Regions from separate parts of the Limosilactobacillus sp. DJ3M12 genome, predicted to be linked through region 2. Evidence: predicted binding sites of a transcription regulator. Region 2 holds the regulator's gene; the other holds the start of a gene.
What was found. Region 2 encodes HrcA, which represses chaperone genes, less so after heat shock. Its sites were predicted from a motif close to TTAGCACTCNNNNNNNNNGAGTGCTAA; they were not measured.
Positions count from the first base shown of each region.

Region 1 (11,526 bases), on a different contig from region 2:
CGAAAAGGAGGTGCACTTATGAATTTCGACTTTAATGATTCGACGCCGCTCTATCAGCAAATTGCTGACCAGCTTGAAGAGATGATTTTCTCTGGGGGCTTTGATGAAGGTTCGCAGGTACCGTCAACGACCCAGCTTTCTCAGCAATTGCATATCAATCCTGCGACAGTTCTTAAGGGGATGAATATTTTGGTTAATAAAGACCTCTTAGAAAAGCGACGTGGACTAGGGATGTTTGTAAAAAAAGGTGCACAACTAAAAATTATGGAACAACGTAAAGAAAGTTTTTATAACGACTATGTAAAGAGTTTGCTAGTTGAAGCAGGTAAGCTCGGGATTACCAAGCAGCATTTATTAGACTTAATCGAACGAGGTGAGAATGATGGATCAATTAATAGTTAAAAATATTGTCAAAAAGTACCGACGCCAAACAGTATTGGATAATATTTCATTTACCCTAGAACCCGCTAAAATTTATGGTCTCCTTGGCCGGAATGGGGCTGGGAAGACGACTCTTCTTAATATTATGAGCAACCGGATTTTTCCAACGAGCGGGGAAGTAAAAATTGGTAATGAAGACGTTAATAACAATGATGACCTCCTCAGCAAGATCTTTTTGATGAGTGAAGTTAATCTTTATCCGCGTCACATGAAGATAAGTCAAACCTTTGACTTGGCCGATGCCGCTTATAATAATTTTGACTATGATCTAGCAAACCGTCTCCTAAAGGTTTTTGGCTTGAATGACCGAATGAAAATTACTAACTTATCGACTGGGCAACGGACAGCTTCCAAGCTGATCGTTGCTTTAGCAGTCAATGCCGATTACGTTTTATTAGATGAACCGATTTTAGGTTTAGATGCTAATCACCGTGATAGCTTCTATAAAGAATTAGTTAAGACTTATCAAGAACGACCACGAACTTTTGTCTTATCAACCCACTTAATTGAAGAAATTCAACAATTAGTCGAACATGTTCTAATCATGGGTCAATACCACATCATTATTAATGAAGATACAGAAAGTTTATTAGCCAAGGCTTATGCAATTAGTGGTCCGGAAAAAATGGTTGATGAGTATACTGCAGGCTTAAAAATTCTTAAAACGGAGATGATGGGTAATATTAAGACTGCCTACTTACTTGATCGCTTAGATGAACAGCGTGTGATTCCTGATCAAGTTAAGATTGGTCATTATGATTTGCAGCATTTATTCATTTACTTAACGGATGGGGGAGAATACTAATGAAAAATCAAAAGAGAAACCTCGTTATTTCAACCATGTTTCAACAAGCGGGGCACGCTACAGAAATTGCCTTAGGTTGGGGGCTGGGAATAGCATTGATAACTTACCTATTTGGATTAATTATTTCACACAACCTTGAATCTTTCTTGGTTAGTCTCCAAGCCCTTCCAGGTATTGCTTCATCAATCTTAAGCGTGCTTTTAATGGCGATTTTCCTTGTAACTCCTTATACTGACTTTAAATGGGCAATTCAAAACGGTATTTCTCGTAAAACACTATGGCAAGGGCGGATTTTATCTCTTTTCCTGATGACATTAGTAGTTTGGTTTATCGCCCAACTGATGGGCTTAATGAATACACCGTTTGATCTTGTTTCTGCTTGGCATAGTCTTTTATGGTACTTTGGTTTTTCTTTAACGATGATGGCAATTGGTAATGGTTTTGCCCTATTAAATCGTCGTTGGAAATGGATTGTAGGAATTGGGCTTCCAATGGCGTGCCTAGTTTTATTGATGATGTTAGCTTATTCACTGGTTGGCTTAATTCCTGCACTTTCTGCTAGTGGTATCTTTAAATCAATCATAATCTCAAACGTTACTGGTTGGGTAAGCTTAGTTATTTACTTAATTATTGTTTATGCTTTAGCGCGTTTCTTTAATAATAAAATTCAATTACGGCGGGATTAATAAAAGTAAGTGAGAATTAGCCTTGAGCCTTGTGGTGATGCGAAGCTAGTTCCATGTTATTTTGCTATTGTTTGTAAAAATAGGAGAGGTTGAGAAAAAAACTTTTGCTTTTTCTCAACCTCTCGCTTTTTTTATTCATCATCTTCCGGATATTCAATTTGAATGTAGTTGCTAGTAATATATTTCTTGCGGCCCACTTGGTACCAGGTAATCTCATCATTATCGTTTAATTTTCCAATTAGGGTAATTGTTTCGCCGTTTGGAATCTCTGCCACTTTATTTCCATAAGGCGCATCATAAACATTGATTGACTTATTATGGAGATAATCGACTTTGGCCTGCACATTCTTCAAGGGAATTACCGTTAAATTATTAATGAGTTTTGATTTTTCTTTCCGGATATCCTGATTGAATGGATTGTCAACAACGTGCATTTGATCGTATTTAATCCATTGATCAGCGCCGATTTCATACCAAAACTGACCATTCTTAGTTGCAACCCGGTGAAAAGACTTAACTGTAATATCAGCAGGAAGGGGGGCACCGACTGGCATTCCACCAGCTGTGTCAAATGCCTGTGTAGGGGCATCGAGGTGGAGATACATTTCAATCGATTGAACCTCTCCCCAATTTTGTTTCCGATAAAAAAGGTGTACAATTCGTTGCCGCATATCAAATGTTCCCTTAGTTTCACCTTCAGTTTTTACATATCGGTAATTAGGAAATTGCTTTTGTTCAATTTGGTATTCTTGACCGATGAATCCGCGTAATAATTGCGGGACGGTAAGGTTTGCTCCTGAATCGATATCATTATAGTAAACCCAGATAGGATTTCCTGTTTTAAACTTGTCAATCATTATTAACACTCCGTAACCTTAATTCTCTATTATTATAGCGCTTTTTAGTAGCTGACACGATAAGGAACGACCATATTTCTCTTGAGAATTGCGAATAGGTGATTTTTTTATTACAATAAGCCTATTCAAATTTATTTAGGAGAAGAAAAATGGCAAAAACACGGCACCAACAAATTAGGCACAATACGACATTAGCAATCTTTATCGCAATTATTCTCTTACAAGATTTTTTTCCATTTTTTGGCAATATTCCGCTGGGGCCGCTTAGTATTACGACCCTTCATGTAACAGTCATTATTGCGGCAATTGTGTTGGGTCCCGTTGATGGCGCAATTATTGGTGGTATTTGGGGGCTCCTAACTTGGGTGCGGACATTTGTGGCACCAAGTAGTCCGCTGGCTCCCTTAGTTTTTGTTAACCCGCTTGTTTCCGTTGTCCCGCGCATTATGATTGGGATCTTAGCAGGATATACTTTTATTCTTATGTGTCGTTTGGTCAAAGCAAAATATATCGCCGCGGTAAGTGCTGCAATAGTAGGAACCCTTACTAATACTGGCTTGGTATTAGGCTTTATTTATCTATTTTATCGTACTCCAGCAGTTGCGCAAACTTATGGGGTAAATGTTAATCATTTATTAATTGCTTTAGAAACGGTCATGGCGACTAATGGGCTCGCAGAATTGATATTGGCAATTATTATTGTCCCGATGGTTGCTCTTCCGGTATTGGAAGTCCGCCGTCGTTTGGAAGTAAATTGAGTGTAATAAAAAAACGAGGTTGAAAAATTCAGCCTCGTTTTTTATACTCAGTTATTTTTTAGCAATTGTTGGTACTTCTTCAGTTTCTTCGACAACAATGTCACCATTATCATCAAGTTTAGCAACTAAATTATGAGCGTCACTGTGATCAAGAACGTAATCAGCAATCCGGTCTTCGATTTGTTCTTGGATTACCCGACGAAGAGGACGAGCACCCATCTTTGGATCAAAGCCCATGTCAACTAATTTTTCTTCAACGTTGTTAGTGACTTCGATGTGCAAGTTCTTATCAGCAAGCATGTTATTAACATCATCAATCATTAAGTTAACGATCTTCATCAAGTCATCCTTGGAGAGAGCATTGAATTGAACGATGTCATCAAACCGGTTTAAGAATTCTGGCTTGAAGTAGTTTGTCAACTTGTCAATGATGGAATGAGTACTACCATTAGACTCAGCACCGAAACCAACACTTGCTTCTGAATCACCAGTTCCGGCATTAGATGTCATGATAATGATTGTATCCTTGAAGCTAACAGTGCGTCCTTGAGAATCAGTTAAACGACCATCATCCAGAATTTGTAAGAACATGTGCATAACATCTGGGTGCGCCTTTTCAACTTCATCAAGTAAGATCAAGCTATAAGGGTGCCGCCGTACTTGTTCAGTCAACTGACCAGCTTCTTCGTAACCAACATAACCAGGAGCAGCCCCGATTAATTTAGAAGTAGAGGTCTTGTCCATGTATTCAGACATATCAAACCGAATCATGGCATCCTTAGAACCAAACAATTGGAGGGCAAGTTGCTTAGCCGTTTCAGTCTTACCAACCCCCGTAGGACCAACAAAGAGGAAACTACCAATTGGCCGACCAGACTTGTTCAAACCGATCCGGTTACGACGAATGGCACGGGCAACCTTATCCACTGCTTGGGTTTGACCAATAACGTGTTCATCAAGCTTCTTATCAAGGTCGCGAAGTTGATTTTCTTCTTGCTTTTGCAGGTCACCAACTGGAATATTTGTCCGTTCTTCAACGATTCTCTGCATATCCTTAACGGTAACAGTTGCAGAATCTTCAGTATGGTTTTCTTCAGCTTCTTTCTTTGCCTTTTCAAGTTTAGCGACTTGATCGCGGTAGAAAGCTGCTTTTTCATAATCTTGGTTATCAGCTGCTTGTTGCTTGTGTGCTTCAGCTGTGTGGATTTCATTTTCGATTGCGTTTGGATCCACATTTTTAAGCGTTAAGTTCTTCTTTGATCCCGCTTCATCAAGTAAGTCGATAGCTTTGTCAGGTAAGTAACGATCTTGAATGTAGCGGTCAGAAAGTTTAGCAGCTGCTACAATTGCGTCATCTGTGTATTTAACATGGTGGTAATCTTGATAACGATTTTTGATTCCGTTTAAGATGCGGATTGTTTCTTCAACGGATGGTTCATCAACTTCAACTGGTTGGAACCGTCGTGCAAGAGCTGCATCTTTTTCGATCTTTCGATATTCATTAAGAGTAGTGGCACCAACTAATTGGAAGTCACCACGGGCAAGGGCGGGCTTAAGAACATTTCCAGCGTCCATTCCGCCTTCAGCATTTCCCGCACCCATGATTTCGTGGATTTCGTCAATAAAGAGGATGATGTTCTTATTTTTATGAACTTCCTCCATTAATTGTTGCATCCGCTTTTCAAATTGTCCCCGAATTCCAGTACCTTGAACTAAGGAAACAACATCGAGTCGGATAATTTCCTTGTTAGCAAGCTTTTCAGGAACTTGACCGCTAACGATTGCTTGAGCTAGGCCTTCGACAACCGCGGTCTTACCAACCCCAGCTTCACCAATCAAGACTGGGTTATTCTTGGTTCGACGGTTTAAAATTTCAATTACTCGTTTAATTTCATTGTCGCGTCCGATGACTGGGTCAATTTTACCTTGGCGAGCAAGATCAGTAAGGTTGATCCCATATTGACCAAGGATTCCTTTTCCGTTCCGGCCGCCACCTTGTCGTTGAGCTTGGCCGTTCATGTTTTGACCATTAGCGCCGGCAGCTTGACTTTGCATATTGTTCATTGCATTCATGAAGTCTTCGAGGCTTCCAAAACCGAAATTATTCATTCCGTTACCTCCATTCATCATATCTGTTTGTAGATTTTGTAATTTTTGATAACAATTTTGGCAGAGGTCTATTTGAATCCGTTGTCCATTAAAATTCATTTGAAGATGAATCGTGGCTGGATTTTGATGACAGTATTGACATTGCATCTAAATTTAATACCTCCTAAATAGTTTCATCAAGAATTTTTTGACCTTTCTTGACCATTGATTAATATTATACTTACTTTTTATCGCAAAGCAAGCCATAAAACTTAAATATTTTCTTAAATAAAGAGCGATCTTTCCTATATAGCTAAGTTACTTAGGAATACCGAAAATAGCTCACTTTGATTTTAGCACTCTTTAGCCATGAATGCTAAAATAGAAGTATAATCGTAATTTCATGTATAATAAGAAGATAGAATTTTATGTTGAGGTGATTGAATGGCAGAAGAAAATTTTGAACAATTGTTGGATGATTTACGAAATAAAAAGATTGATCATTTTGTAATTACCCCCGAAAATTTTCAGCAATTTCAACCGATTTTTCACTCGTATGCATATCGTTCGCAAATTGAAGGCGAAGCGCAGCGAGGCGGTAAAATTATTTATCAATTAAGAGAGCGATAAATCGCAAGAAGTAGCCTTGTATTTAACGCTTACAATTGCTAAAATGTAATTATCGAGGTGTATCAGTGGTCAAGCTACTGATAATAAATTAATTATATCTGCTCGAAGGAGACTGATTAATATGGAAAAACGTGAATTTACAATTACTTCTGAAACTGGTATTCATGCTCGTCCAGCTACTATTTTGGTACAAGCTGCTTCAAAGTTTTCATCTGACATTACTCTTTCATACGAAGGTAAGAGTGTAAACTTGAAGTCAATCATGGGTGTAATGTCCCTTGGTGTTGGTCAAAACGCTAAGGTTACTATTACTGCTAATGGTGACGACGAAAAAGAAGCTTTGGACACCGTTGCGGAAACTATGAAGAAAGAAGGATTGACTGACTAATGTCTATACTACTAACCGGACTTGCCGCTAGTAGTGGTATTACGATTGCTCCGGCACACCTGTTAGTAGAGTCAGATCTATCTATAAAAAAACAGCATACAGCTGATGAGAATCATGAGGTCGCCCGGCTTCATGATTCTTTTACGTTAAGCAAGGCCGAACTTCAGCATTTATCTAAGCGTGCCCATGAGTTGTTAGGTCAACGGGCAGTGACGATTATTGATACCCAAATTGCGATTTTAGACGATCCGACTTTACAAAAGAAGATTATTGACCGTATTAATAGCCATCATGATACCGCCGAGTGGGCTGTTAAACGCGTTGAAGATTATTATTTAAGTATTTTTGAGCGCAAAAACGATAATGAGTATTTATATGCGCGGGCAACCGCCTTGCGTGATGTGACCAAACGAGTTTTGAGTCACCTATTGAATGTTCCTTTACCAGACCCAGGACTTTTAGACCACCGCGCGATCTTTGTTGCTAATAATATTACGCCTACTGATACCGCTCAATTTGATAAACGATATGTTGCAGGGGTTGTTACAACTAATGGTGGACGCACTTCTCACTTTACAATTATGAGTAAAACCCTTTCTTTGCCCGCTGTCGTTGGTGTCAAGGATGCTACTACGATCATTCATGATGGCGACTTACTGATTGTTGATGGAATTCATGGCAAGGTGATTGTCAATCCAACGAAGGAAGAGGTTGAGCATTACCGTTTGTTAGCCGGTAAATTTATCCAGGAGCAGCAAAAGTGGGGAGCGTTAAAAGATAAGCAAACTGTGAGTGCTGATGGGCGCCGATTTGAAGTGGGAGCTAATGTCGGAACATTTGCTGACGTTATTGATGCTCAAGAGGATGGTGCCGAGGGAATTGGCCTTTTAAGAACGGAATTCCTCTATATGAGTAAGGATGAATTGCCAACAGAAGAGCAACAATTTAATGCTTACAAAAGATTTGTTTCAGCGATGAACGGACAACGGGTAGTCGCGCGAACGCTTGATATTGGTGGCGATAAAAAGCTGGGGATGGTTGCTCTTCCTCATGAGGACAATCCTTACCTAGGTTTTCGTGCCATTAGGATTGGATTGGCACGCCCAGAAATATTACGTCCTCAATTGCGTGCCCTTCTTCGTGCATCCGTTTATGGACGGTTAGCCATTATGTTTCCGATGATTGCAACAATTGAAGAGTTCCAAGCGGCACGAGCAATTCTTGACGATGAAAAAGAAAAGCTTGAGCAAGCAGGTATTCAAGTTGCTAAAAATATTGAAGTTGGCATGATGCTAGAGATTCCAGCAGTTGCAGTTATGGCTGAACATTTTGCAAAATATGTTGATTTTTTCAGCATTGGCAGTAATGACCTTATTCAGTACCTATTTGCTGTTGATCGCGGAAATCAGCAAGTAGCATACCTATATCAAGAACTTCACCCAGCAGTTTTACGGATGGTGCGGCAAGTGATTGAAGCTGCGCATGCTGAAGGCAAGTGGGTCGGAATGTGTGGAGAGATGGCTAATAATCCTTATGCGGTTCCTCTATTAATGGCAATGGGGCTTGATGAATTTTCAATGAGCAGTAGTCAGATTTTACGTGTTCGCTCTTTAATTAACCAGTTGAATACGCGCAAATTACAACCATTAGTTCATCGAGCGATTCATGCTGAAACTGCCGCGGCGGTCCAAGAATTAGTGGAAAAGTATGTTCCGCAGGTAAAACTTTGATAAATGAAATTAACTTTCTTGATTGTTCACCATGTCAAGAGGGTTATTTTTTATTCTCATTATTAAAAGATTTTGTAAAGAAATCTTAATCAGGCTTCCCGAGTCTTGTTACTATTAGGAGGAAGATTTAAAATATCTTAAATCCGTTTTGCGGTTCAGTGAATGCTTTAGTATAATAGCAGTTATGACTAATTATTATCTAGAAAACTTATGATGAAAAAGGAGCAGTTAGGTTGAATATTGGTATTTTTACAGATACATATTTCCCTCAGGTGAGTGGCGTGGCGACTTCGATTAAGACGCTTCGTGATGAATTGATTGCTCAGGGACATCATGTATATATTTTTACGACAACTGATCCTAAGGCTAAACATGATGATGTTGAAAATGGGATATACCGCTTTGCAAGCATTCCTTTTGTTTCGTTTTCTGATCGTCGAATTGCGGTGCGTGGCGTATTTCGAGCCATCAAGCTTGCTAAAAAGTTCCAATTAGATATAGTTCATAATCAAACTGAATTTGCGCTTGGAGTTATGGGGAAGACGGTTGCCAAGCATTTGCATATCCCTTGTCTCCATACTTACCATACGATGTATCAGGATTATCTCCACTATATTGCGAATGGCCATATTCTTAAGCCGAATGATGTTGCCCGGCTTGCTCATCTTTATTTAAAAAATATTTCTGGGATTATTGCTCCAAGTGACCGTGTTTTGGATACTTTAACCAGTTATCATGTTGAATCACCAATTCGTGTTATTCCGACTGGGATTAATTTACGGGTATATAGTAAACGAGATTCAGCAGAAGAAATAGCTAATTTAAGGGTAAAGTTAGGCTACAGTGAAGAGACCCCAGTTTTACTTTCGCTTAGTCGTTTAGCATATGAAAAGAATATCCACTCACTGATAGAAGCAATGCCAGATATTCTTGCTCACAAGCCTGATGCACAGTTGCTGATTGTTGGGGATGGTCCCGCAAGACATACTCTGGAGCGTCAAGTTCGTGAAATGCAGCTTAATGACAATGTTAGTTTCGCTGGTGAGATATCAAATGATGAAGTTTACCATTATTACCAAATGGCAGATGTTTTTGTTTCAGCCTCCGATTCTGAATCACAAGGACTGACTTATGATGAAGCCCTTGCCTCGGATTTGCCAATTGTGGTTATGCGTAGTGAATATACTGACCAATTGATTGATGACCCAGCGATTGGCATTAGTTTTCAAAAACGGGCTGACTTGGTTAATGGTGTCCTATTTTACCTTAACCAACCAAAAAACTCAGAATCAAGGGTGAGACGACAACAAAAGCTGCATGAGATCTCAGCAGAGGTCTTTGTTGAAAAGGTTGTTCAGTTCTACCAGGATTGTCAAAAAGATATGGCTGTCCATGATGAACTTAATCAAGCTGAAAAATCACATCGTCTTTTTCACCGCCCAAGGAGCTAATGATGATTAAAATAACAATGTTTTCATCTGCAGATAAGGTTGCGGGACAAGGAGTAGGAAGTGCCTATCTTGAATTAATTAACTTGTTGCGCAACCAGTGCAGTGATAAATTTGAAATTGAAATCAACCGTTATGGGAAGAGTCAGATCAGTCATTATCATACAATCGACCCCCTTTTTTACCTGTCAACTTTTTCAAAAAAGCGGGGTCGAAAGATTGGCTATGTGCATTTTCTTCCCGAGACGTTAGAAGGAAGTCTTACAATCCCGCAACCGTTTCGCGGGCTTTTTTATCATTACATTATTGCCTTTTATAAACGAATGGATCAGTTAGTAGTTGTGAATCCCTCTTTTATCAAGCAGTTAGTAGCATATGGGATTCCTGAAAAAAAGATTACCTATATTCCTAACTTTGTTGATAATGATCGTTTCCATCCATATTCGGCTGTTAAGCGAACTGCTCTCCGAAAAAAATATGAGATTGCTGCCGATAAGTTTGTGGTATTAGGAAGCGGCCAGGTTCAAGAACGAAAAGGGGTTCCCGACTTTATTCGTCTTGCTCGCCAAAATCCGGACGTTGAGTTTTTTTGGGCTGGCGGATTTTCTTTTGGCCGTTTAACAGATGGCTATAGTGAATTAAAAAAGGTGGTAGATAATCCACCAGCTAATTTACATTTTACGGGAATCGTTTCACGGGATAAAATTGCTGAACTGAATAATCTTGCCGACATATTTCTTTTACCTTCATATAATGAACTATTTCCAATGTCTGTCTTGGAAGCTTTTAGCTGTGGGACGCCAGTAATGTTACGCGATCTTGACCTTTATCATTCTATTATTGAAGGGGATTATGAGCCTGCTAAAGATGTCAATGAGATGCAAATGAAGTTGACATTATTACGTAATGATCCTGCACGACTGGCACATTGGCAAACTCAGGCCCAGCGAGCTGCTAAGGAATACTCAAAAGAACACTTAGCAGATGTTTGGACTAAGTTTTATCAGGAGCAAGCGCGAAAGGGGGATGCTTAGTGAGCAGGCGAAATTGGTTAGTATTAAGCATAATGCTAATTATTGGAGTTGGAATCCTCGGCTACTCATTACGTAACTCAAACATCCACCTATTGTTACAGGATGTTTCTGCCATTAATTGGGGATGGATGCTCGTTGCACTTGGCTGTATTTGTTTATATTTAGGTTTGGAGGCGGTTGTCGTAAAGATTTTTATGAATGATCGTCACGATGGTTTTACCTGGAAGGATGCATTACGATTACCATTAATCGAACAACTATTTAATGGAATTACTCCATTCTCAACAGGAGGACAACCAGCGCAATTAGTTGCAATGATTCAATCAGGTGTTGATGGGGGATTAGCAAGTTCAGTTCTTTTAATGAAGTTTGTTGTATTTCAGGCAATGATTGTTGTTAACTTCTTAATCAGCTTGTTAATTGGCTTTCATTTTATTGCGGAGAAACTCCATGCTCTTTCATTATTAGTAATATTTGGCTTTTTGATTCATTTAGCGGTAATTGTCGGATTACTGATGGTGATGTACTGGTATAGTTTTACTAAGAAACTAATGAACCTCGTTATCAAACCAGCTGCCATTTTTATGAAGGCTAACCGATATGAACACATGAAAGTTGTCTTAAATGAAAAAGTGGATACTTTTTACCAAGAGAGTCTTCG
Region 1 is NZ_CANCWY010000026.1:1,076-12,601, reverse strand. It holds gene QOS06_RS09690 (GntR family transcriptional regulator) at 19-402, shown strand; gene QOS06_RS09685 (ATP-binding cassette domain-containing protein) at 380-1,246, shown strand; gene QOS06_RS09680 (hypothetical protein) at 1,246-1,932, shown strand; gene QOS06_RS09675 (MucBP domain-containing protein) at 2,064-2,789, opposite strand; gene QOS06_RS09670 (ECF transporter S component) at 2,939-3,547, shown strand; gene QOS06_RS09665 (ATP-dependent Clp protease ATP-binding subunit) at 3,599-5,803, opposite strand; gene ykzS (protein YkzS) at 6,080-6,265, shown strand; gene QOS06_RS09655 (phosphocarrier protein HPr) at 6,387-6,653, shown strand; gene ptsP (phosphoenolpyruvate--protein phosphotransferase) at 6,653-8,383, shown strand; gene QOS06_RS09645 (glycosyltransferase family 4 protein) at 8,617-9,834, shown strand; gene QOS06_RS09640 (glycosyltransferase family 4 protein) at 9,837-10,865, shown strand; gene QOS06_RS09635 (lysylphosphatidylglycerol synthase transmembrane domain-containing protein) at 10,865-11,526, shown strand, end outside.
Region 1: the regulator HrcA is predicted to act here: its motif matches at 5,989-6,015, upstream of QOS06_RS09665 (ATP-dependent Clp protease ATP-binding subunit).

Region 2 (11,526 bases):
GAATAATTTTGGCTTTATTTTGGGGAATAATCGTTCCTTCTTTAATCATCCGACGATACCATGCTAATCGTTGAATCCCATGAGATGAGATCCCGCGTAAATCCGCATCAACTAGAGTGTCTGCTAATAATTGACTGTCATCTTGGTTAAATCCCAATTTTGTAAAAACTTCTACTAGATAATGCCGTTCATCGGTTGCTTGAATTCTCATTTTTATCCTTCTCTCATTTTACATTAATTATATTTTAATAATAAAGTGAGAAATGTCAATATTCAAAATATCTTAAAGGTTAGGATCCATCTTAAATGACATCTTTGAAAGCTCACAGCCTTCAGTTAATAATTCAAAGAAGAGGGCCTTTGTCCGTTCATTATAATGGGTAGCTATTTCATGATTTTGCCCAGTTAGATAATCAGTTAATGCCTGCCTTTCAAGACTAGCTGCTTCTTTATCAACCTGCGCAATTTTACGGCGTGCCCATTCATTTAGTTCCTTTTGGTAGTCTTCATCTTTTTCCATAAATTCTTGATAATGACTTTCAACAACCTCTGCTAAGGCTTCATTTAACCAGAATGCAGACTCTAAGTTCATTTTTTCCGGTACGTTTCGATATGATTCATCAGTATCGTCAGCATTAGCAAAAAATGGAACATAAGGGTTAAAGGCTGGGACCCCTAATTCAATCCAATGAATACTTGTTTTATATTTATTCAGATTGCGCACTTGTAAAATATGTGATTGGGCCGTCCGTGATAAAGAGATAGCTCGGTAAGTCTTACTTTCAGGAGCATCCCCCATTGGATCGTAAGGTGTCTCATTAAAATGCGATTTTAGAACATATTGGATGTCTTCATTAGCAATCTTAAATTCAGCCTTACGAATAAATGGCATTTCAGAATCTTCGGGACGTTGGCCTAATGAAGCATTAGGACTAAGGTAACGTTGAGCAAACCAGGTCCGCGGTGTGTTGTAATGACGGTCTTTTTGTGTACTGGTACCAAAAATATGACGGAAATCCCACCGGTCATGGTCAGGGTTTAATTGGTGTTCTTCAACAAATTCTTGAATTCCATCAGCCCACATATAATTATCAGGATCGTCAAAATCGATATCTTCAATTGCTACCTGGTTAGGAGTAACAGCATAACAATCATCAGGAATACGAACTGCAACCCATTGGTGACCAGTTACTACTTCCATATACCAAATATCATCTGCATCTGCAAATTGCATTCCATTTCCCTCAGCAGAGCCCAATTCAGCAATTAATTTTCCAGTATATTCAACTCCTTCACGGGCAGAATGAATATACGGTAATACTAAAGTACAAAGTGAGTCTTCTGCCAGGCCATTTTTTACGTATGGATCATATGCTAACACCCGATCATTTGCATAAACACTCTCAGTAAAGGAAGCTGCCACATTTGCTTCATTAATTCCATCTTCTTCATTAGGTCCGGCTGTTTGATCAAGGGTAGGCGTAGAAGTATAACGCATTCTCTCTTCCGGCAAGGCTACAGTTACTTTATTGTAAGGTGATACGTAGGTTTCGTGGCGTCCTTTTACTGCCGGTTCTACTAAAAATCGCTTGGGTTCAATTGCTTTTACGCGATCTTCATTACGAGCAATATAATTAGCACCGTCGAGAGAAGCCTTTTTACCGACCATAATTGATGTACAAGCATCTTTATTTTGCATATTTATTTCCTCCTCAAATAATAGCGATTACATTATCTATGATACGCTAATTTGGTGAGGACTGCAGTATTGAGCGAGTATAAAAACCCACCATGTTTAATCGAATGATGAAAAAATTAAATGAGAATCTGTTAAATCGAGGAGAGTCCTTGTATTATTATTTATGGGGTTACCTTCTTTTATATGTGATTTGGCGATTTCATTGTATCAGAGGGCGAGCCTCTTTTTAGTTTAAAAACAAAAAATCTGATATTGGTATAGGAAGTGATATTTCTATATCAACATCAGATACTTACGTCCATCTTGCAACCGAATCCAAGAAAGAAACAGCTAATCTTTTTCAAAAAAGGATCAGTACCTCTATTTCTTAGGGAATACTGATCCTTAATTTTTACCACATTTTAAGCTCACGTGGTAAAAATTACTAGTTTTGTATATTTTTGTTTTATACAAAGCCAATAAATACCTTTACATCAACGTTTACTTCTCATCCAATTGCTCATCGGTCTTCAAAACGGCCATAAAGGCGGCCTGAGGAATATCAACTTTTCCGACAGCCTTCATCCGTTTCTTCCCACGTTTCTGCTTATCTAATAATTTAGCACGCCGGTCTGGATCCCCTGTATGAATACGGGCAGTAACGTCTTTTCGGTAGGCTTTAATATTGGTCCGGGCAATAATTTTTGAGCCTATTGCTGCTTGAATTGGGATTTCAAAGTTTTGCCGTGGAATAATCTTCTTTAACTTAGCAGTAATTTCCCGACCACGTTCTGCCGCAAAGTCACGGTGAGCAATAAAGCTCAATGCATCCACCTTATCGCCATTGAGCAAGATGTCAATCTTAACCAAATTACTTGGCCGGTAACCATCAATTTCATAATCTAAGGAAGCGTATCCCCGTGTAGAACTCTTTAACTTGTCAAAGAAGTCAAAAATAATTTCTGACAGCGGAATATGATAAATAACGTTTACCCGGGTATCACTTAGATATTCCATCGTATCAAAGTCTCCCCGTTTACGTTGGCAAAGCTCCATTACTGGGCCAACATAATCATTGGGTACCATGATTGAAGCGCGGACATATGGTTCCTTAATCGCTTTAATGGAAGAAGCGTCTGGCATTTCAGCTGGATTTTCCACTTCTTTTGTTGTCCCATCCGCTAATTCAACATGGTAAGTAACAGATGGTGCAGTTGTGATTAAATCAAGATTAAATTCACGTTCAAGTCGTTCTTGAATAACGTCCATGTGAAGTAATCCTAAGAAACCACAACGGAATCCAAATCCCAATGCTTGCGATGATTCCGGTTCAAAGGTTAATGCTGCATCATTAAGTTGAAGCTTTTCCAACGCATCACGTAAATCATTAAATTTAGCATTATCAGTTGGATAAAGTCCAGCATATACCATTGGCGTCATTTGCCGATATCCTTCTAACGGCTTATCTGTAGGATTATCTGCACTTGTAACCGTATCACCGACCCGAGTATCTTTAATGTCTTTAATTGCCGCGGTAATATAACCTACATCCCCAGCCATCAATACATCACGTACCAATGGTTTAGGAGAGTTAATTCCTACTTCAGCAACTTCATATTCGGTACCACCGTTCATTAACTTAATTCGGTCACCTTTTTTAACCGTTCCTTCAACAACCCGGACACTAAGAACCACGCCCCGATAATCATCATACTTTGAATCAAAGATAAGGGCTTTTAACGGCGCAGTTAAATCTCCTGTTGGTGCTGGGACATCCTTAACGATTTTTTCAAGGACTTCATCAACGCCCATTCCAGTCTTAGCACTAATATCAACTGCCTCATCAGTATCTAAACCAATCTCGTCTTCAATCTGTTTCTTAGTACCCTCAGGATCAGCAGAAGGTAAATCGATCTTATTGATAACAGGTAAGATCTCAAGGTCATTGTCAAGCGCTAAAAAGACGTTAGCAAGGGTCTGTGCTTCTACCCCTTGCGTTGCATCGACCACTAAGACGGCACCTTCACAGGCAGCAAGAGACCGTGATACTTCATAAGAAAAATCGACGTGGCCTGGTGTATCGATTAAATGGAAAATGTAATCTTCACCGTCTTTAGCATGATATGTCAAGGCGACGGCATTTAATTTGATTGTAATGCCCCGTTCACGTTCTAGAGGCATATCATCAAGAATCTGGTTTTTCATTTCACGTTTGCTGATTGAATCAGTCATTTCTAAAATACGATCAGCAAGCGTTGATTTTCCATGGTCAATGTGGGCAACAATCGAGAAATTCCGAATGTGTTTTTGCCGCTCTTTCATTTCTTCTAGGTTCATTTAAAAAGACTCACTTTCAACGAATATTCTTTATCTAGTATACCAAATCCTCGTTTAGAATGGGAAACCTTCTACTAGATATACAAAAAGCAGGAAAAATATTAAGCTTTTCCTGCTTCATAAAAATTATTTACTTATCCTCAAAGGCATCACGTAACTTATCAAGAACTGTCTTCTTCACACCCTTAACATCTTCACCACTAGCAGCCGCAAAAGCTAACATTGCTTCACGCTGACGCTTGTTAAGGCTCTTAGGTGTCTTAACATGGACAGTAACATGTTCATCTCCGTTACCATTACCGTTAAGGTGTGGAACCCCTTTGCCACGCAAGCGGAAATTAGTTTCTGATTGGGTTCCCGCAGGAATCTTAAGGTTAACATCACCATGAACCGTTTTAACTTTTACTTCGTCTCCCAAGGCTGCTTGAGCAAACGAAATATCACGATCAACGTAAATTGTTGAACCGTCACGACGGAATTCACGACTTGGTGTTACCCGAAAGACAATATACAAATCTCCGGCTGGGCCACCATTCTCACCAGCGTCTCCTTGGTGTTGGAGCCGCATTTGTTGACCATCATCAACACCGGCAGGCACCTTCACTTCTAGCTCATGACGTTCGTGAATATGTCCTGCACCATGGCAAGTATCACAACGATCTTCTGGCTTAATAATCTTTCCAGTTCCATTACATTCTGGACAAGTGGTTTGAGTTTGCATATTGCCTAGTGGTGTTTGACGAACACTCGTAATCACGCCGGCACCATGACACCGTGGACAAGTTATTGGCGATTTACCAGGCTTTGCTCCGGTTCCATGACAAGTCTTACATTCTGCATCACGGTTATACTTGATAGTAGTTGTTTTACCAAAAACCGCATCCATAAAATCAAGAGTCATTGCATATTGTAAATCACGTCCTTGACGCGGGGCTGTTGGGTCCCGACGAGTACGACCACCGCCACCAAAGAATTGACTAAAGATGTCGTCAAAGCCGCCGCCAAAGTTAGAATAAGCTTGACCACCACCAAAGCCGCCAAAGCCTTGACCGCCAGCACCTTGTGGGCCAGCTGAACCAAATTGATCATATTGAGCACGTTTTTGGCTATCACTTAATGTCTCATATGCTTCATTAATCTTCTTAAACTTTTCTTCTGCACCAGGCTCGTGGTTAACATCTGGGTGGTATTTTGCCGCAAGCCGACGATATGCACGCTTGATGTCTTTTTCGGATGCATCCTTAGAGACACCTAAAATGTCATAATAATCTTGTTCTGCCATATAATAAATACCTCATTACTTTATTGCTTGTTTAGTTATACCACAGCCAGCAAACGAAAGTAAAAGCCAAAGTCCTTTTTTCTGGCCTTTGGCTTTTACACTAACATTTTAAGACTGTTTACCGCAGGCTATTTCTTGTCGTCTGGTGTAACGTCCTTAAAATCACCATCAACAGTATTGTCATCATTACCGTTGTTATTACCATTTTGTTGGTTATCACCAGGCTGACCATTAGCAGCGCCACCTTGTGCACCTTGAGCTTGTTGGTAAAGCTTTACGCTAAGGTCTTGAATAACTTTGTTTAAAGCATCCTTCTTAGCTTTCATTTCATCAAGGTTGCCGCTTTCTTTAGCCTTCTTTAATTCGTCACGAGCACTTTCAGCCTTCTTGATATCATCTTCAGGAACTTTACCCTTAACTTCCTTCAAAGTCTTATCAACTTGGAAGAGTTCTTGGTCAACTTCATTCTTTAAGTCAACTTCTTCCTTCTTCTTCTTGTCGGCTTCAGCATGCTCTTCAGCATCCTTCTTCATCCGTTCAATTTCTTCATCACTTAAGCCTGAGTTAGACTTGATAGTGATATTTTGCTTCTTGTGAGTTCCTTGATCTTCAGCAGAAACATTAACAATACCGTTCTTATCGATATCAAATGTAACTTTGATTTGAGGAACACCACGAGGAGCAGCAGGAATATCAGTTAGTTGGAAGTTACCTAAAGTCTTGTTATCTGCTGCCATTGGACGTTCACCTTGAAGAACGTGAATATCAACAGCTGGTTGGTTATCAGCAGCAGTAGAGAAGATTTGACTCTTTGAAGTAGGAATAGTTGTGTTACGGTCAATCAACTTAGTGAAGACACCACCCATGGTTTCAATACCAAGTGAAAGTGGAGTAACATCAAGTAATACGACATCCTTAACATCACCAGTAAGAACCCCACCTTGAATAGCTGCACCAAGAGCAACGGCTTCGTCAGGATTAATTGAGTGGTTAGGTTCCTTACCAGTTAATTCCTTAACCATTTCTTGAACAGCAGGAATACGAGTAGATCCACCGTTTAAGATAACTTCATCAATGTCATCAAAAGTAAGATCAGCATCTTTCAAAGCATTCAATACTGGTTGCTTTGTCCGTTCAACTAAGTCATTAGTTAATTGGTTAAATTGTGCCCGGCTTAATGTCTTTTCCAAGTGTAATGGACCGTTTTCACCAGCTGAAATAAATGGTAAGCTGATTTGTGCCTCTTGAACACCTGACAAGTCCTTCTTAGCCTTTTCAGCAGCATCCTTCAAACGTTGAAGAGCCATCTTATCTTGAGAAAGATCAACACCATGTTCTTCCTTAAAGCCATCAATTAACCAATCCATGATCTTTTGGTCAAAGTCATCCCCACCTAAATGAGTATCACCATTAGTAGAAAGAACTTGGAAGACACCGTCACCTAATTCAAGGATGGAAACATCGAATGTACCACCACCAAGGTCATAAACAAGGATCTTTTCATCTTTGTCCTTCTTGTCAAGACCGTATGCTAGGGATGAAGCAGTAGGTTCGTTAATAATCCGCTTTACATCAAGGCCCGCAATTTTACCGGCATCCTTAGTAGCTTGACGTTGAGCATCATTGAAGTATGCAGGAACAGTAATAACTGCTTGAGTAACAGTATCACCAATGTAGTCTTCAGCATATTTCTTAAGGTATTGCAAAATCATTGCTGAAATTTCTTGTGGAGTATATTTCTTACCATCAACTTCAACAGTGTATCCTGCTTCACCCATGTGACTCTTGATTGATGAAATAGTGTTAGGATTAGTAATCGCTTGACGCTTTGCTACTTCTCCAACTTGAGTTTCACCATTCTTAAATGAAACAACAGATGGTGTTGTCCGACTTCCTTCTGGGTTGGTGATAATCTTAGGTTCATTACCTTCCATAACAGCAACCGCAGAGTTAGTAGTACCTAAATCAATACCAATAATCTTATTACTTGCCATAATTTATTTCCTTCTCTCACAAATTTATTGAGCTACAACAACCATTGCTGGGCGTAATACCCGGTCTTTGAGTTGATATCCTGCTTGAAGAACATTAACAACAGTTTCAGGCTTCTGACCTTCTTCGACCGAAACAGTTTGAACTGCCTGGTGAAGAGTAGGATCAAATGTTTCACCATCAGCTTTGATTTCAGTGATGCCATGATCATTTAATGCCTTTACAAGATGATCATGGACCATTTGAATGCCCTTTTTAAGTTGCTTGCCATTATCGTCTACAACTTCAATTGCTAAAGCCCGTTTAAGGTTATCAAGCACTGGTAAAATTGACTTTGCTAAATCCTGACCATCATATTTAAGGATTTGAGCCCGTTCTTTATTAAAACGATTAGTCATATTTTGAATTTCTGCTTCTGCTCGTAAATATTTGTCATCTTTATCAGCGAGCTGCTTCTTTAAGTCAGCGATCTCTTCTTTTAATTTAACAGTTTGATCATCCTTCTTATCTGAAGCCTCTTTTTTTATATCTTTTTTAGGTGCCTTTTCATTTTCAGGCGCAGTTTGTTTTTGTTGTTCTTCTTGTTTTTCCTTGGCCAATTAACTCGCCTCCTATGAATCATAATAGTGACGGTAGAAATCTAATAGCCGTTTTGCTAATTCTTGGCGAAAGGCATTTACAATTCCAATCGTCCGTGAATAAGGCATCCTTGTTGGACCAAGAACTGCAATAATTCCTCGTCCATATTGTTCAACATTATAACTTGCAGTAATCAAGCTATAATCATCAAGAAGCTTATTCTTAGAGATTTCTTGACCGATTTTAACATTAACTCCATTATCTGAGGTAAGTGTTGAATCCAAGATATTCGATAAGTTGTCGTTCTTATCTAACAAGCCATACAGTGATTGGATTGCATGGGGATCATGAGTACTTGCAAAATCCAGTAAGTTCAATCGACCACCAACGAAAAACCGCTCACGTGCTGCTTGAGATAAGACATTATCAAAAATATCAAGGAAACCATCGGGACTATGCATATAATGCAGAACCTGAAGTGGAATATCATCTTTTAGTCGTTTTACCACTTCTGATAGCGGCAAACCAACTAATTGATCATTAATCATTCTAATTACTGCCTGCAATGCATCTGTGTCAATGTCCGACGGCAAAGTGAATGACTGATTTTCAACCTCACCGTTATCGGTAACCAAGATCGCAATAACCTTATGATTTCCTAGCGGCACAACTCGAAAGCCACTCAAACGAACACTTTCTTGCTCAGGCTTTAATGTAAAAGCAGTATATGAAGTTAAGTTTGATAAGATATCTGCTGAATGTGAAATAATCTCGTCAATCTTTTGAAAACCGGTTCCAAGTGAGTTTTGAATTACTACCAGGTCATTATCAGTAACTGCTTGTGGATCAAGCAAATTATCAACATAATAACGGTAACCTCGTTTTGATGGAATCCGGCCTGATGAAGAGTGCTCTTTTAAGATCAAATCATTGTCCTCTAAAACCGCCATCTCATTACGGACAGTTGCTGAACTGACCTTAAAAGGCAACTTTTCTGCTAAATGTTTTGATCCAACCGGTTGACCAGTTGATGTGTATTGACGTACAATCGCTTGCAGAATCTTTTTCTGTCGTTGTGTTAGCATCGTATATCACTTCCCCTTTTAGCACTCATTAGGGTCAAGTGCTAAACACACTGTATAATATACCAATTACTCCCCTAAAAGTCAAGAAACGTCAAATAATTTTTAAAAGGAGCTTTATCCATGAAACATAAAGAACATCGCTATATTCAACCTCAGAATACTCAAGAAGCAATGTTATTAATTCAGAAGTTATTTAATAAATACCGCAATGCGTCCCTAACGAATGAACTATTAGAATACCATAACAACCTAATCTATCGCTTGCAGTCAGATATTAAAGACGAAGCAATTAAGGAGAACAATCCTAATCAACTTAAGGCACTTGCTTCCATGACCGAAATTATGCGTAACTGGACAACAGTACGCTTAAACGGCCAGCCTTTTAACGGGAAAATGCGGCATTTCAAATTAGTGACTGATGGCGGATTCAAATTTGAACGAAATATTCATAAAATTAACCAGACTACCAGTCATCGGGGAAGTCGGCATTAAAAAAGAGGTTTGATGAATCTTGGTGGCGAAATTGCCACGAAAGATCAATCTAAACCTCTTTTATTTATATTTTTCTAAAATACGACGGGCGTTTTGTTCATCTTGCTTCATCTGTGCTACTAATGCATCCGCTCCCGTGAACTTTTCTTCGCCACGAAGGTACTGATACCAGCGCACAACTACTTCTTCACCATACACCATTTGTTGAAAATCAAATAGATTAATCTCAACCGTTAATTGATTAGCATCGCCAAATGTTATGTTATGGCCAACACTTGCCATGCCGTCATACCACTTCTTACCGAGCTTAACTTTGACAGCATAGACCCCAATCCCAGGAATTCGCTCCTCTTCTGGATGCTCAACATTGATTGTAGGAAAACCAAGTGTTCGTCCACGAGCTAAGCCATGAACTACTAAGCCAGTTGTTTGATAAGGATACCCTAGTGCTTGGTTGGCTGCTTCTACATTACCAGCATCAATTAATTTCCGAATTTCTCGCGAACCGACCTTTTCTTGACTTCCATCCTCAGTAAATTTGGGCACAGTTACAACTTCAAACCGTCCCGCTGCATACTTAGGAAGCAACTTCATTGATGCAATATCTTCTTTTCCATAAGTATGATCAAAACCTGCTACGACCGTTTGAGCATGAAAGCCTACCAAATACTCATCAACAAATTGCTGAGGAGAAAGACTTGCAAAAGACGAGGTAAAGCTTATTAAATAAACCCGATCGACATCAAGGTCATTTAATAACTCAAGCTTCCTATCGACCGTTGATAGATATTTAAAGCCGCCCTTATATTGACGATAAACAATTCCTGGAGCATGATCATACGTCAAAACTACTAATGGCAATCCTTTTTCACGGGCAATTTCACGGGCACGTTTGATTACTGCCTGATGTCCCCGATGAACACCATCAAAGAAACCCATTGCAAGTACAATTGGCCCCGCAGGAATTAGTCTTTTTTCCAAAGGATGGTGAATTTTAATAACTTGCAACTCCTACACTCCTCAATTAACTGCAAACATTTTAGTTGGCTTATACATTTTATTTTTTGGATCAAAATGATATAGTGCTTTTACTTGTCCATCAAATGATAACACAATTTCCTTCTCACTAGTATTAAGTTCACTTGGAGAAAGCCATCCTCCATTTTGAACCTTTTTCCATTGAGCCTCTTGAATCGTTAATTGCAGATAGTCCTTCAAAGCATAATCTAAAGGATACAAATATTGCTGGAGAGTTTGGGTCGCAACAGCATCGCGAACGTCGTCTAAACTTAGAGTCTGATCAAGAGTAAAGCCTCCACTCTTCAACCGCGTTAACAAACTCATTACTCCTGGATACCCTAGTTTACGTGCAAGGTCAACAACAAGCGTCCGAATATAAGTACCCTTACTACATTCAACATTAAAACGGATTCGTTGTTGTTTATTTTCCTCATCATACTTTGAGCTTAATAATTCAAATTTGCTAATAGTCACTTGTCGTTTGGGCCGTTCAACAGTTTCACCAGCTCTTGCATATTCATAAAGTTTTTTCCCATTTACTTTTACAGCCGAATACATCGGTGGGATTTGTATTATTGTCCCCGTTAATGAATTCATGGCTGATAGGATTTCACTAGTCGGAATTTCATTTGTAACTTCTTTTTCCTCAATTTTGTCTCCATCAAGGTCTTGAGTAGTAGTCGTAAAACCAATTAAAAGCTCACCTTGATATTGTTTTCCTGATTGCATCAAATAATCAACAACTTTGGTAGCATTTCCAACACAAATTGGTAAAACACCCGCTACACCTGGATCAAGTGTTCCTGAATGACCAATCTTTTTAGTTTTTAAAATTTGTCGTAGTCGACTAACACATGCAAAACTAGTCATCCCACGTTCTTTATATAAGGGTATTATTCCATCCATCGTTATTCCTCCAAGGGGCTGTGATATAAGTCAAGTTACTTTCACAAAAGACAAATAGTGCAGTACAACAATGGCCTCCATCGCTCGGTAAAAAAAACGAACGTTGGAGGCCGATTGTTGCTTGCGAGGGGCTCCCAGAGGCTTGCTTCGCGTCG
Region 2 is NZ_CANCWY010000001.1:125,623-137,148, reverse strand. It holds gene QOS06_RS00695 (Ldh family oxidoreductase) at 1-211, opposite strand, end outside; gene QOS06_RS00690 (C69 family dipeptidase) at 284-1,699, opposite strand; gene lepA (translation elongation factor 4) at 2,180-4,015, opposite strand; gene dnaJ (molecular chaperone DnaJ) at 4,146-5,297, opposite strand; gene dnaK (molecular chaperone DnaK) at 5,426-7,291, opposite strand; gene grpE (nucleotide exchange factor GrpE) at 7,316-7,888, opposite strand; gene hrcA (heat-inducible transcriptional repressor HrcA) at 7,901-8,953, opposite strand; gene QOS06_RS00660 (hypothetical protein) at 9,074-9,445, shown strand; gene ribF (riboflavin biosynthesis protein RibF) at 9,506-10,453, opposite strand; gene truB (tRNA pseudouridine(55) synthase TruB) at 10,466-11,371, opposite strand.